Regions from separate parts of the Flexivirga sp. G2 genome, predicted to be linked through region 2. Evidence: riboswitches for the same ligand, from Rfam matches in the RefSeq annotation. Region 2 holds a riboswitch; the other holds the start of a gene.
The links. A riboswitch is a leader RNA that binds a small molecule or an ion and turns the genes downstream of it on or off. The one in region 2 is predicted to bind cyclic di-AMP.
Positions count from the first base shown of each region.

Region 1 (5,417 bases), 2.2 Mb from region 2:
TGCACGACCGCGTCGACGTCGCGCCGCACGTAGGTGATCACCCGCACACCGATGGTGTCGCCGATCTCGCGCATCGGATCCGGGTAGAGCGGAGCTCCGTCCTGCTCGCGCATCGCCTTCTCGGCGAACGACGCGACCGTCTTGGCCCGCCCGTCCACCGACAGGTAGTTGAGTCCGGCGTCGTCGAGCACTCCCGCGATCAGTGCGACCGCGGCTGCTGCCGCCCGCTCGACCTGGGGGAACTGCACGGCATACTCGCGCCGTGCGGCGCTGACGACGTCGGCCTGCCGCGCGCCCTTGGCCGACTGTCGACTCGGACGCATCCCCTCCGGGAGGGTCGGCGTCACGATGTAGCCCGACGCGAAGTCGCCGTATGTCGTGAGCCGTTCCGGAGCCTGGTGCGCCAACAGGGCGACATACGCACAGATGACCGCATCGATCGCGTCCTCGGCGCTGCGCAGTTGCGCCTTGCGACGGGCCGACTGCACGGTGTCGACGAGGCGCTGCCAATCCGGGCTCTGCTTCAGGCGCAGCGCCGGTTTCGCCGTCTCCAGCGACTCCAGCAGCCGGATCAGCGTGAGCATCTCGCCCTGCAACTGCTCGACCGACCGGCCCGGCTTGTTCTTGTACTTCAGGCTCTGCCCGAGCCGGAAGAGCGCGACGGTCGCCGCGTGCGGATAGACCTCCAGCGCACGGCGCGGGGCCCGTGATTCCGGGTCCATGTCCAGCTCGAGCAGGCCGGCGAGGCGGCCACCCCGGGTGCCGTCGGCGAACGCCGGATTGCCGGTGTTCGACGGGTGTGCGCCGGCTTCGTATGCCGCGAAGTCCCGCCCCAACGCGCGCTCCGCCGGCCTGCTGCTCCTGGGGTTGACCACGATCAGCGGCGCGTCGATGCCGACCACGCACTCGGCGGGCGCGGCACGCCGGACGAGGGCGACGATCTCCTCGTCGGTCCGGACCGCGCTCGCATGACACAGCGTGCCCGCCTCGTCCAGGACCGCCACTCCGGTGGGATTCTTCAGACCCCAGGCGAGATCGAGACCGACGAAATGCATGCCTGCAGCATGCCGTATCGACGCGCGCAGCCGTCGGCGGAGCACCGAAGGAGCGCCATACGACTCGTAGCATGGGCAGTATGCCGAACAGCACCCAGGCAAGCGGTGACGGCGAACAGCGATCCGCGAACGACGAGTTCATGGATCAGTGGGCCGATCCGGACGACGATTACGGCGACGACTACGGCGACGAGACCCGGCATCGACAGACACCGGGCCTGCTGCCCGGGGCGCTCATCGGTGCCGGGATCGCATCCTTGTGTGCCATCGGCATCTACCTGCTCGCCGGCGGCGGTGGGAGTGACACGGGCACCAGCCCGCAGACCGTCACCGAGACACAGCTCGGTCCGACGCAGACCGTGACGCAGGCCGGCGACTCGGATCCGGCGAACGACAGCACGTTCACGCAGACGACCACGGTCACGCTGCCGCGCCGGACCGTCACGGTTCAGGTCGTGCAATCCGGCAAGGACACGACGCGGACCGTGACCACGACGGCGACCACAACGGAGACCAGCACCACGACGGGGTCCGCTCCCCCGCCGCAGACCACGACGGTCACGCAGACGGTGACCGAGCCGGGTGGGCCACCGCGCCCGTCGGTAGGCGCGCCGCAGCTGCCCTGACGCGACTGCCGCTAGCCGACCTTGAGCTCGTCCGGCGCCGCGTCCAACGCCTGCTGGATCGAGTCGATCAGCCGCTGTGCCGACGCCGCCGTCAGCTCCAGCGCGATGCGCTGTCCCGGACCCGCGCTCGGGTCGGTCAGGTCCAGGTTGAGCGTGTGCTCGGCCATCGCGTGGACCGGGTGGTCGAAGTAAGCGGCGGCATCAGTCACCTTGAACCACTTGCCGCCCGGCGCCTTCGCACTGCCCTCGACGTCGGTCGTGACGGTGATGTAGGTGCACATGGCTCAGGCCCCCAGGTTCTCGTGGAAGAAGGTTTCGATACGTTCCCAGCCGTCGTTCGCGGCGGCCACCTGGTATGACGGCCGGTCGACCGCGAAGAAGGCGTGGCCGGCTCCGTCATACGAGAAGAACGCGTGCGGCTTGTCGTGCGTGGTGAGGATGTCGTCGAGTTCGGCCACCTGCTCCGGCCCGGGGAACTTGTCCTCCTTGCCGAACAGGCCGAGCAGCGGCGCCCGCAGGCCCGGCAGCAGCGGCACCAGGTTGGTGACGTTGAGCGGGTAGTCCGCGCCGGGTGTGCCCGTGACGAACGCGCCGTAGCAGTCGACGGCCGCGTCCAGGTCGACGTGGCAGGCGGCCAGCACGGCGTGCCGGCCGCCGGAGCAGTGTCCGATCACGCCGACCTTGCCGTTGGAGAGCGGCAGGCCGCGCAGGTACTCGGCCGCGACCTGCACGTCCGACACCAATTGCTCGTCAGGTATGCCGCCCGCAGCGCGCACCGCTGCCGCTGCATCGGCCGGGTCGGCGCCCGGCGCCTGGCGGGAGTAGAGGTTGGGGCAGATGGCGTCGTAACCCAGCTCCGCGAAGCGGCGGACCATCTCCTTGGTGGCCCGGTCGTAGCCGGGCAGGTGATGGATCACGACCACTCCGCCACGAACTCGGTCCTCGTCGGGCGTCGCGAGGTAGGCCTCGATGTCGGAGCCGTCGGAACCGGTGAGACGCACGGTCGTTGCGTGCAGCGAATCAGACATATTGAAGGTCTATCAGACCTTCATGGGCGGTTGCTGACCGGCCGCGCCACAGCCGGCAGCCGCCTCGGCACACGCTCAGGAAGCGTGCTGCTGAATGACCTTGCCCAGCCGCGGGAGGGCCTGCTTGACGTTCTCCTTGGCCTTGCCGCGCAGCCCCTTGTAGGCGCGTCGCAGCGGCTCACGCTCGGTCGCCGCGGCCCGTCGATCGGTCACCGCGAGCAGGGCGTCGGCAGCCTCGTCGCCGCGTCCGGCCAGGTAGTCGCCGAAGTCACCGGCGCCGGCGAAGTCCGTCCAGAACGGGTCCAGCGCCGTCGCGACCTCCGGCAGCATCCGGTTCGTCGCGTCGGACGTGACGGTCGGGTTGAACTTGCGCACCGCGGCATACCCGGCCTTGATCGCGCCGCCGCTCAGACCCTTCTTGTCCTTCACCTCGGCATCGATCACCGCGGCGAGGTCGGCCACCACCTGCGGGCGACGGTCGGCGGCGAGCAGCGATTCGGACAAGCTCATGGGTTCTGCCTTTCGGGAGGATGACGCTCGGCGGGTATGACGAACGCCGCGCCCGGCTGGGCCGGACGCGGCGTTCGGTGGAACTGGTGGATCAGGCGGTCGCTCAGAAGCGGCCGTAGCCCGACACACCGCTGTACAGCGGGCGCAGGCCGACCGAACCACCGGGGTGGTTGGCGTCGACCATCATGCCGTTGCCGGCGTAGATGCCGACGTGGTAGGCGGAGCTGCCGTCACCGTAGAAGACCAGGTCGCCGGGTTGCGGGTTGCTGACCCGGGTCGCGGCCAGCATCTGGGCGGTCGCCGTGCGCGGGATCGACTTGCCGATCTGCGAGTAGACGTAGGCGGTGAAGCCGGAGCAGTCGAAGCCGGCCGGGCTCGAGCCACCGTAGACGTAGGGGGTGCCGGTGTAGCGCTCCGCGATGGCGACGAGACCACCGGTCGCGGCGGGCGCCGGGTTCGACACGGGGGCCGGCTTGGTGACCGGCTGAGCCTTCGGCTGCGTCTGGACGGCCGGACGCGTTGCGGTGCGGGAGACCGACGAGGTGCGGGGACGGACGACCGGCTTCGGGGCCTCGTAGCGCTGGGCGGCGACCGGGGCAGCCAGCTGGGCCTGCGCGCGCACGGCGCCGAGCTGCTGCTCGGCCTTCGTCGCGGTCAGCGGGTGAGCCAGCGCCTGGGCGCGGGTCGCCTGGGCGGCAAAGTCGACCGAGCTCGCACCGGTGATCGATGCAACACCCGTGGTGGCCTGGGCGGCCTGGGGCGCGGCGATCGAGGCCACCAGACCACCGGCGACGGCAACAGTGGCCGAAACGCGCGCGGTCGAGTTGAAGGTCGTCGACAACTTGCTCGGGGCGCGGTGACGACCGCGCGTACCAAGAATGGACACGTGTTACCTCTCCGTCGCCTACGAGGTGAGCTGTCGGGCTCGAGTTGGAGATACCCGGTTCCGGCGCGACACCATGTGGTGCTGCGGCGAAACTTCGCCCCTAGGGCGGCTTGCGCCACCCGAATGTGGGTCCCCCGCTCCTGCCGGGCGGATTCGTTGCATCTGTTCGGCTGGCAGGACTCGGCGTTGCCTCACAGAAGCCCACCGAATGGCGGGCCGGGGAAAACGGTACACAACGCCGGACCGGATGTCACAGCGAGGTCACGAACTGGTCCAAAAAACTTTGCAACCCGTTGCGGTGACACCGATGCGACGTGCGTCACTCGGCGTCGACGAAGACGTGCATCGCGACGTCGTGCGGCAGCGACACGGCCTCACTGCCCTCGGCCCGAACCAGCACCCGGTCACCCTCCAGATGCGTCTCGACCTTGGCATCGGGCGTGATGCCTCCGGCGGTCAGCACGCTCAACGCTTCCTGGTCCGCCTGCGCGGGCTCACCGACGCGTCGTACGACGAAACTGGTCGGCTGATCGGACACGACGTCGGTCATCGGGCGGACGCCGTCCCGGAACCGCAGCCGGGTCTCCTCCTCGCCCAACTCCTCGAGACCGGGGATCGGGTTGCCGTAGGGCGAGATGTGTCGCTCCTGGAGCATCCCGAGGATCTTGCGCTCGACCCGCTCGCTCATCACGTGCTCCCACCGGCACGCCTCGTCGTGCGCGAACTCCAGCTCGACCCCGATGACGTCCACGAGCAACCGCTCGGCGAGCCGATGCTTGCGCATCACCCGCGTCGCGAGCATCCGACCGTGGTCGGTGAACTCCAGGTGACGGTCACCGGCCAGAGTCAACAGGCCGTCACGCTCCATCCGGGCAACGGTTTGGGACACCGTCGGACCGGAGTGCCCCAACCGCTCGGCGATGCGCGCGCGCAGCGGCACGATGCCTTCTTCCTCGAGGTCGAAGATCGTGCGGAGGTACATCTCGGTGGTGTCGATCAGCTCGCTCACACCGTAAGCCTGCCATTAAGCGGTGACAGGTGCCATTGCGGCCACCCCGAGAAGAATTTCGGTCAATAAGTTCGGGAATCCTGCTCGCTCACGCTACGTTCTTCTACTTGGAAGCCGTGGGGCTCCTCCCCCCTGACCCACGGCATCCCGAACCGTTCGTTCTACGGGCGGGGTGAGCGCACCGCAAGGTGGTGCTCGGACGGCTGGCGCACCTCCCCTGGGCGCCAGCCGTTCTTGCGTTCGGCGCCACGTCGTGGGACGCCCCGCATTAATCCGTTGCCTCCGGCGAGCACCTCGGCCTAG
Region 1 is NZ_AP039675.1:3,751,812-3,757,228, forward strand. It holds gene ACZ50J_RS18170 (DUF429 domain-containing protein) at 1-1,055, opposite strand, end outside; gene ACZ50J_RS18175 (hypothetical protein) at 1,136-1,681, shown strand; gene ACZ50J_RS18180 (DUF6295 family protein) at 1,693-1,962, opposite strand; gene ACZ50J_RS18185 (dienelactone hydrolase family protein) at 1,966-2,709, opposite strand; gene ACZ50J_RS18190 (DUF6918 family protein) at 2,785-3,219, opposite strand; gene ACZ50J_RS18195 (C40 family peptidase) at 3,323-4,105, opposite strand; cyclic di-AMP (ydaO/yuaA leader) riboswitch at 4,106-4,301, opposite strand; gene ACZ50J_RS18200 (metal-dependent transcriptional regulator) at 4,425-5,114, opposite strand.
Region 1: another riboswitch for cyclic di-AMP. It lies ahead of ACZ50J_RS18195 (C40 family peptidase); the one in region 2 lies ahead of ACZ50J_RS06970 (transglycosylase family protein).

Region 2 (5,417 bases):
GCCCGAGGGTGTGCTGGTCGACCTGAAGAAGATCGACAAGTTCGCCGACAACCAGATCGTGCTGGTGTCGACCGGTTCGCAGGGCGAGCCGATGGCCGCGCTCTCCCGGATGGCGAACGGTGACCACAACACCATCGACATCGGTCCGGGCGACACCGTGCTGATGGCGTCGTCGCTGATCCCGGGCAATGAGAACGCCGTCTATCGGGTCATCAACGGCCTGATGCGACGCGGTGCGAGCGTCATACACAAGGGGAACGCGCTGGTGCACGTCTCCGGCCACGCCAGCGCCGGCGAACTGCTCTACTGCTACAACATCGTCAAGCCCCGCAACGTCATGCCGATCCACGGCGAATGGCGTCACCTGGTTGCCAACGGCGACCTCGCCATCGCGACCGGGGTGCCCGCCAACCGGGTGCTGCTCGCCGAGGACGGCGTCGTCGTCGACCTGGTCGACGGGCGCGCCTCGATCGTCGGCGCGGTCCCGTGCGGCTATGTGTATGTCGACGGCTCCCTCGTCGGCACGACCGACGAGACGATGCTCAAGGACCGTCGCATCCTGCGCGACGAGGGCTTCGTGACGATCATCGTGGTGCGCGACGCCGACACCGGCAAGATCGTCTCCGGCCCGGAGATCCAGACCCGTGGCTTCGCCGAGGACGACGACGTCTTCGACAAGGTGCGGCCCAAGCTGGACGAGGCGCTGGAGCAGGCCCGTGAGAAGGGCATCAGCGACACCTACCAGCTGCAGCAGGTCATCCGGCGGGCGGTCGGTGGGTTCGTCGGCGGCAAGCTGCGCCGCCGCCCGATGATCATCCCCATCGTCATTGACGCGTGACCACGGCGAACACCTCGCTACTGTCGCCACTTTCTCGCTCGAATCGGCCGTTTCCGGCGACAAAGTGGCGACAGTAGGGATTTAGTCGCGCTGGGTTGTGGCGGTTCGGAAGTCCAACTCGGCCGCGGCGGCGTCGGCCCAACCGGTCGGGTCGTCGCCGTCGGGGATCATCGCCAGCGAGAACCACAGGACGAGCGTGTCCCACCAGGCCGCCTCGACGGTGGAGAGTCGGCATACCGACTGATAGCCGTCCAGAAAGGCGGCGCGGACCTCGGGCGGGATCGGACCCCAGTCGTGGAACTTGGTGCCCAGCAGCACCGCCGATCGGGCCAGATCAACGATGCGGTGGTCGCAGCAGGCCTCCTCGAAGTCCAGGACGGCGGTCACGTTCTTCCCGGCGACGAGGACGTTCGCCGCGCGGAAGTCGCCGTGCACGAGCTGACTCGGAAGCGGATCCGCGGGTGCATCGGCCAGCCGTTGCCGCAGGGCGTCCACCACGTCCTGGGGTGCTCGCGGGTGATCCGACGCGAGCCAGTCGCTGATCCGGGCGCCCGGCGTCGCTGCAGGTGGCACGAGCTTCGTGAGCCGCTCGACCTCGGGGTATGACGACAGGGCGTCGTGCAACCGGGCGAGCACGACGCCGGCGGCACGCACCTGGTCCGGCGACGTGACGTCCAGCAGTTCTCCGTGGATGTGCCGCTGCAGGCTCAGCGACACACCGTCGACCTCCACCTGACGTCGCCCGTCGAGAACCGGCAGTGGCGCCGACACGGGCAGCCCGCGCGCATCGAGCCATGCGGTCAGCTCCGCGAGTGCGGAGAGGCGGTCGAACCGATGCGCTGCGATCGACCACTTGGCGAGCAGCAGCCCTTCCGTTGTCCGGAGCCACACCAAGGCGTTCTTGAAACTCATGACGATGCGCTCGCATTCGCCGACCCCCACACCCCAGTGCTGCTCAACAGTGCGGGAGACCCAATCGGTCGCCGTCGCGGCGTCGGCGAAGCCGAATCGCTCCGACAATGCCGTGGCCGGATCGTCCGGCTCCCACAACATCGTGACCACCGGGGCGCCTGGGATCGTCATACCGACAACCCCACCACATGGCGGAAGCCCCGCCCCACCGAATCGGTGGAACGGGGCTTCCCGGTTGTCAACGCCGGGTCGGCGCTGACGGACGATCAGCTCAGGCCGGCAGGTTCAGGTGCTGGCCGACGAAGATCAGGTTGGCGTCGTTCACGGTGCCCTTGTTGGCCGCGAACAGTGCCTGCCAGCCGCCCTTGACCTGGTAGGTCTCGGCCAGCTTGCTCAGGGTGTCACCGGACTTGACGGTGAGGGTCTTGCCCGAGAGGGCGACCTTCGGCGCGGTGTAGACCTTCTTGGGCGCCGAGTAGGTCGGACGCTGCGAGGAGCGCGACGTCTGCGGGGCCGAGTAGGTCTTCTTGGGGGCCGTGTAGGTCTTCTTCGGCGCGGTGTAGGTCTTCTTGGGGGCCGTGTAGGTCTTCTTCGGCGCCGGGGTCGGGTTGACCACCGGGGCGCCGCCGCCACGGGTCAGGCCCGCACGCACGGAGCAGACCGGCCAGGCGCCGGGACCCTGCGAAGCCAGAACCTTCTCGGCGATCGCGATCTGAGCGGACTTGGACGCCAAGTTGGCGTCGGACGCGTAGGCGCCACCGCCGTAGGCGATCCAGGTCGAGTGGGTGAACTGCAGACCACCGTGGAAACCGTTGCCGGTGTTGATGGCCCAGTTGCCACCGCTCTCGCACGCGGCGACGCGGTCCCAGGTGGAAACCGAGGCGGCGTGGGCGTTGCCGGCAGTGGCGACGCCTGCGGCGGCGAGGGCCGCAGCGGCGGCAACCCCGATGCCGACGGCGCGGGTCGTGGTCTGAGTCTTCTTGCTGAGGTTCATTGATTCCTCTCCTGACGTGCGCATACGGGGTTAGCTGTCGGGTCGGGCTGTCAGGTGCCCGGCAAGCCGTTTTTGGCCTGCTCTCACCCCAAGGCCGCTCTCGCGACCGAAATGGGTTCCCCATCCTCGTTGTGCCTCCGGGACCGTCCCAGATGTACGCGGCCGCCCAACGAGGTTGTGCGCGGCGAGCCGCAGGCAGTATCGAGATCGAGCCGGGTTGCGCGAACTCGGGCGATGGATCGGACCTCCGGCCAGGGGGACGAAGTTTGAACCACCGATCGTCGAAGGTACGTGGTCCCGACACGTTTTCCAAGTCGAACCGTGACCATTTCGTGACTTTTTTTGAAAGTGTTGCCGGAGTCACACGAAAAAGTGTTGCTTGCGTCACATCAGCCCCGCTGATGCCGCTACATCACGCGCACGCGCGTGCGCGAGAATCACGAGGTGCCCGAACCTCCTCGCGATCCACGATTCCGGTGGCGCGCCGAGGCCCGGTCCGTGCCCTGGTGGATTCTGGCGGCTCTGCTTGTCATCGTCGCCCTGGGCGTGTGCGCGCGGTGGCTCGACGCGACCTGGCTGGTGCCCGTCATACAGGCGTTCTTCCCGGTGTTCGGCGTGTCGGCGTTCGTCCTGCTGATGGCGGTGGCGGCGCTGCGGTACCGCTGGCTGGCGGTCGGCGCGCTCGTCGTCGCCATACCTCCCGCTGCGTTTGGTATGACGGCGCTGCGCAGCGACACCGTGGCTGCCGGGCCACACGACGAGATCGTGATGACGCTCAATCTGCAGTACGGCGGGGCCGATCCGGTGCAGGTCGTCGCCGCGGCGCGTGCACGGAACGTCGACACGCTGGTGCTCCAGGAGTGCACGCCGCAGGAGTTGGCGGCGTTGCGGAAGCACGGGCTCGATGCGGTGCTGCCGCAGCAGGCCGGCCGCGCCCGACCGGGGCTGCGCGGCACCGTGGTGCGCAGCAAGCACCACCTGACACTCCTGGCGGAGCACCGTGCGGGGATCTTCGCGAGCAGTCCCGACATACGCGTCCGGACCGCGGTGGGCGACTACCGGCTGCGAGCCGTGCACACGCCGGCGCCGCTGCCGGACATCGTCTCGGACTGGCGGACCGCGCTGCGATCACTCGCGCACTGGCGCGACGGACTGCCGGTGGGCCGGCCGTTGGTGATGGCCGGGGACTTCAACGCGTCGCCGTCGATGCCCGCGTTCCGCGATCTCGCCGACGGACTCACCGACAGCAGCCGGGCGACCGGCGCGGGCTGGACCCGAACCTGGCCGCACGACGCGTGGCTGCCGCCCTTCGTGCAACTGGACCACGTGTTGACCCGTGGCTTCGGTGTCGTGGCTGACGGCACCGTCGACATCGCCGGCACAGATCACCGCGGCTACTGGGCGCGATTGCGCCTGGAACCGGTCACCAACTCGATCACCAGGGGAGCGGCTCACTGAGGTCGCGCGGATCCGCCGGTGCCGACCAGCCCTCGTCGGTGTGCACGTAGGACAGGGCCGGGCCGTGCTCGACCAGGCGGCGTACCGCGGCGACCAGCCGGTCGACGTGCTCACCGTTCGTGGCCAGCCCGAGACTCGCCCGTATGGCGCACGCGCCCTCACCGACGACGGCGTCGCACAAGAGATGGGCGCAGAACCGGCCGTCGCGCACCGCGATGGCCTCCTCGTCGGCCAGCACCTGCGAGACCAGGGACGGGTCGTAGTCCTCGACGGTGAACGTCACGACGCCGACGTTCGGTCGCTCGCCGAGCACCTCGATGACGCGAACTCCGTCGATCGCGGCGAGTCCGGCACGGAGCCGACCATGTAGTTGCGCCTCGTGCGCAACGATCGTCGCGCGGTTCGCCTCCAACGTGGCGCAGGCGGCGGCGATCGCGACGGCTCCGACGGCGTTCGGCGTGCCGCCCTCGTGGCGGGCCGGACCCGTCTGCCATTGCGTCTGGTCGTGCGACACGCGCGCCGTCGCACCGCCGGCCGGGAGGTACGGGTCGGCGGCATCGAGCCAGTCGCTGCGGCCGGCGAGCACGCCCGCGCCATACGGGGCATAGAGCTTGTGGCCGGAGAAGGCGACCCAGTCGACCCCGAGCTCGTCGAGGTCGATTCGCACGTGCGGTGCGTACTGTGCTGCGTCGAGAACGGTGCGGGCGCCGAACTCCCTTGCCACTGCGACGAGTTCGGCGATCGGCCAGATCTCACCGGTTACGTTGCAGGCGCCGGTGAGCACCACGAGTCGCTCGCCCACGGGAGACTGCTCGAGCGCTTCGCGCAGCAGTTGTATGGCGTGCTGCGTGCCCGACGGAACGGGCAGGCGGGTGGTGCGGTCCTGCTCCCACGGCAGCAGCGCGGCGTGGTGCGCCGACTCCCAGGCGAAGACCCGGGTGTCCTGCGGCAGACAGTGCGCGAGCAGTCGCAACGCGTCGGTGGTGTTGCGAGTGAAGACGACCTCGTCGCCGGAGCGGGCCCCGACGAAGGCGGCGACCTGAGCGCGTGCCGCCTCGAACCAGCCGGTGGTGACCCGGCTCGCGTAGCCGGCGCCGCGGTGCACCGAGCCGTAGCGGCGCTGCACCTGCTCGGCTGCCTCGGCGACGGCGACCAACGCCGGTGTCGTCGCGCCGTGATCGAAGTTGGCGTAGTCGGTGACCGTGCGATGGACCG
Region 2 is NZ_AP039675.1:1,422,317-1,427,733, forward strand. It holds gene ACZ50J_RS06960 (ribonuclease J) at 1-838, shown strand, start outside; gene ACZ50J_RS06965 (phosphotransferase) at 920-1,921, opposite strand; gene ACZ50J_RS06970 (transglycosylase family protein) at 2,022-2,744, opposite strand; cyclic di-AMP (ydaO/yuaA leader) riboswitch at 2,749-2,890, opposite strand; gene ACZ50J_RS06975 (endonuclease/exonuclease/phosphatase family protein) at 3,189-4,202, shown strand; gene ACZ50J_RS06980 (aminotransferase class V-fold PLP-dependent enzyme) at 4,180-5,417, opposite strand, start outside.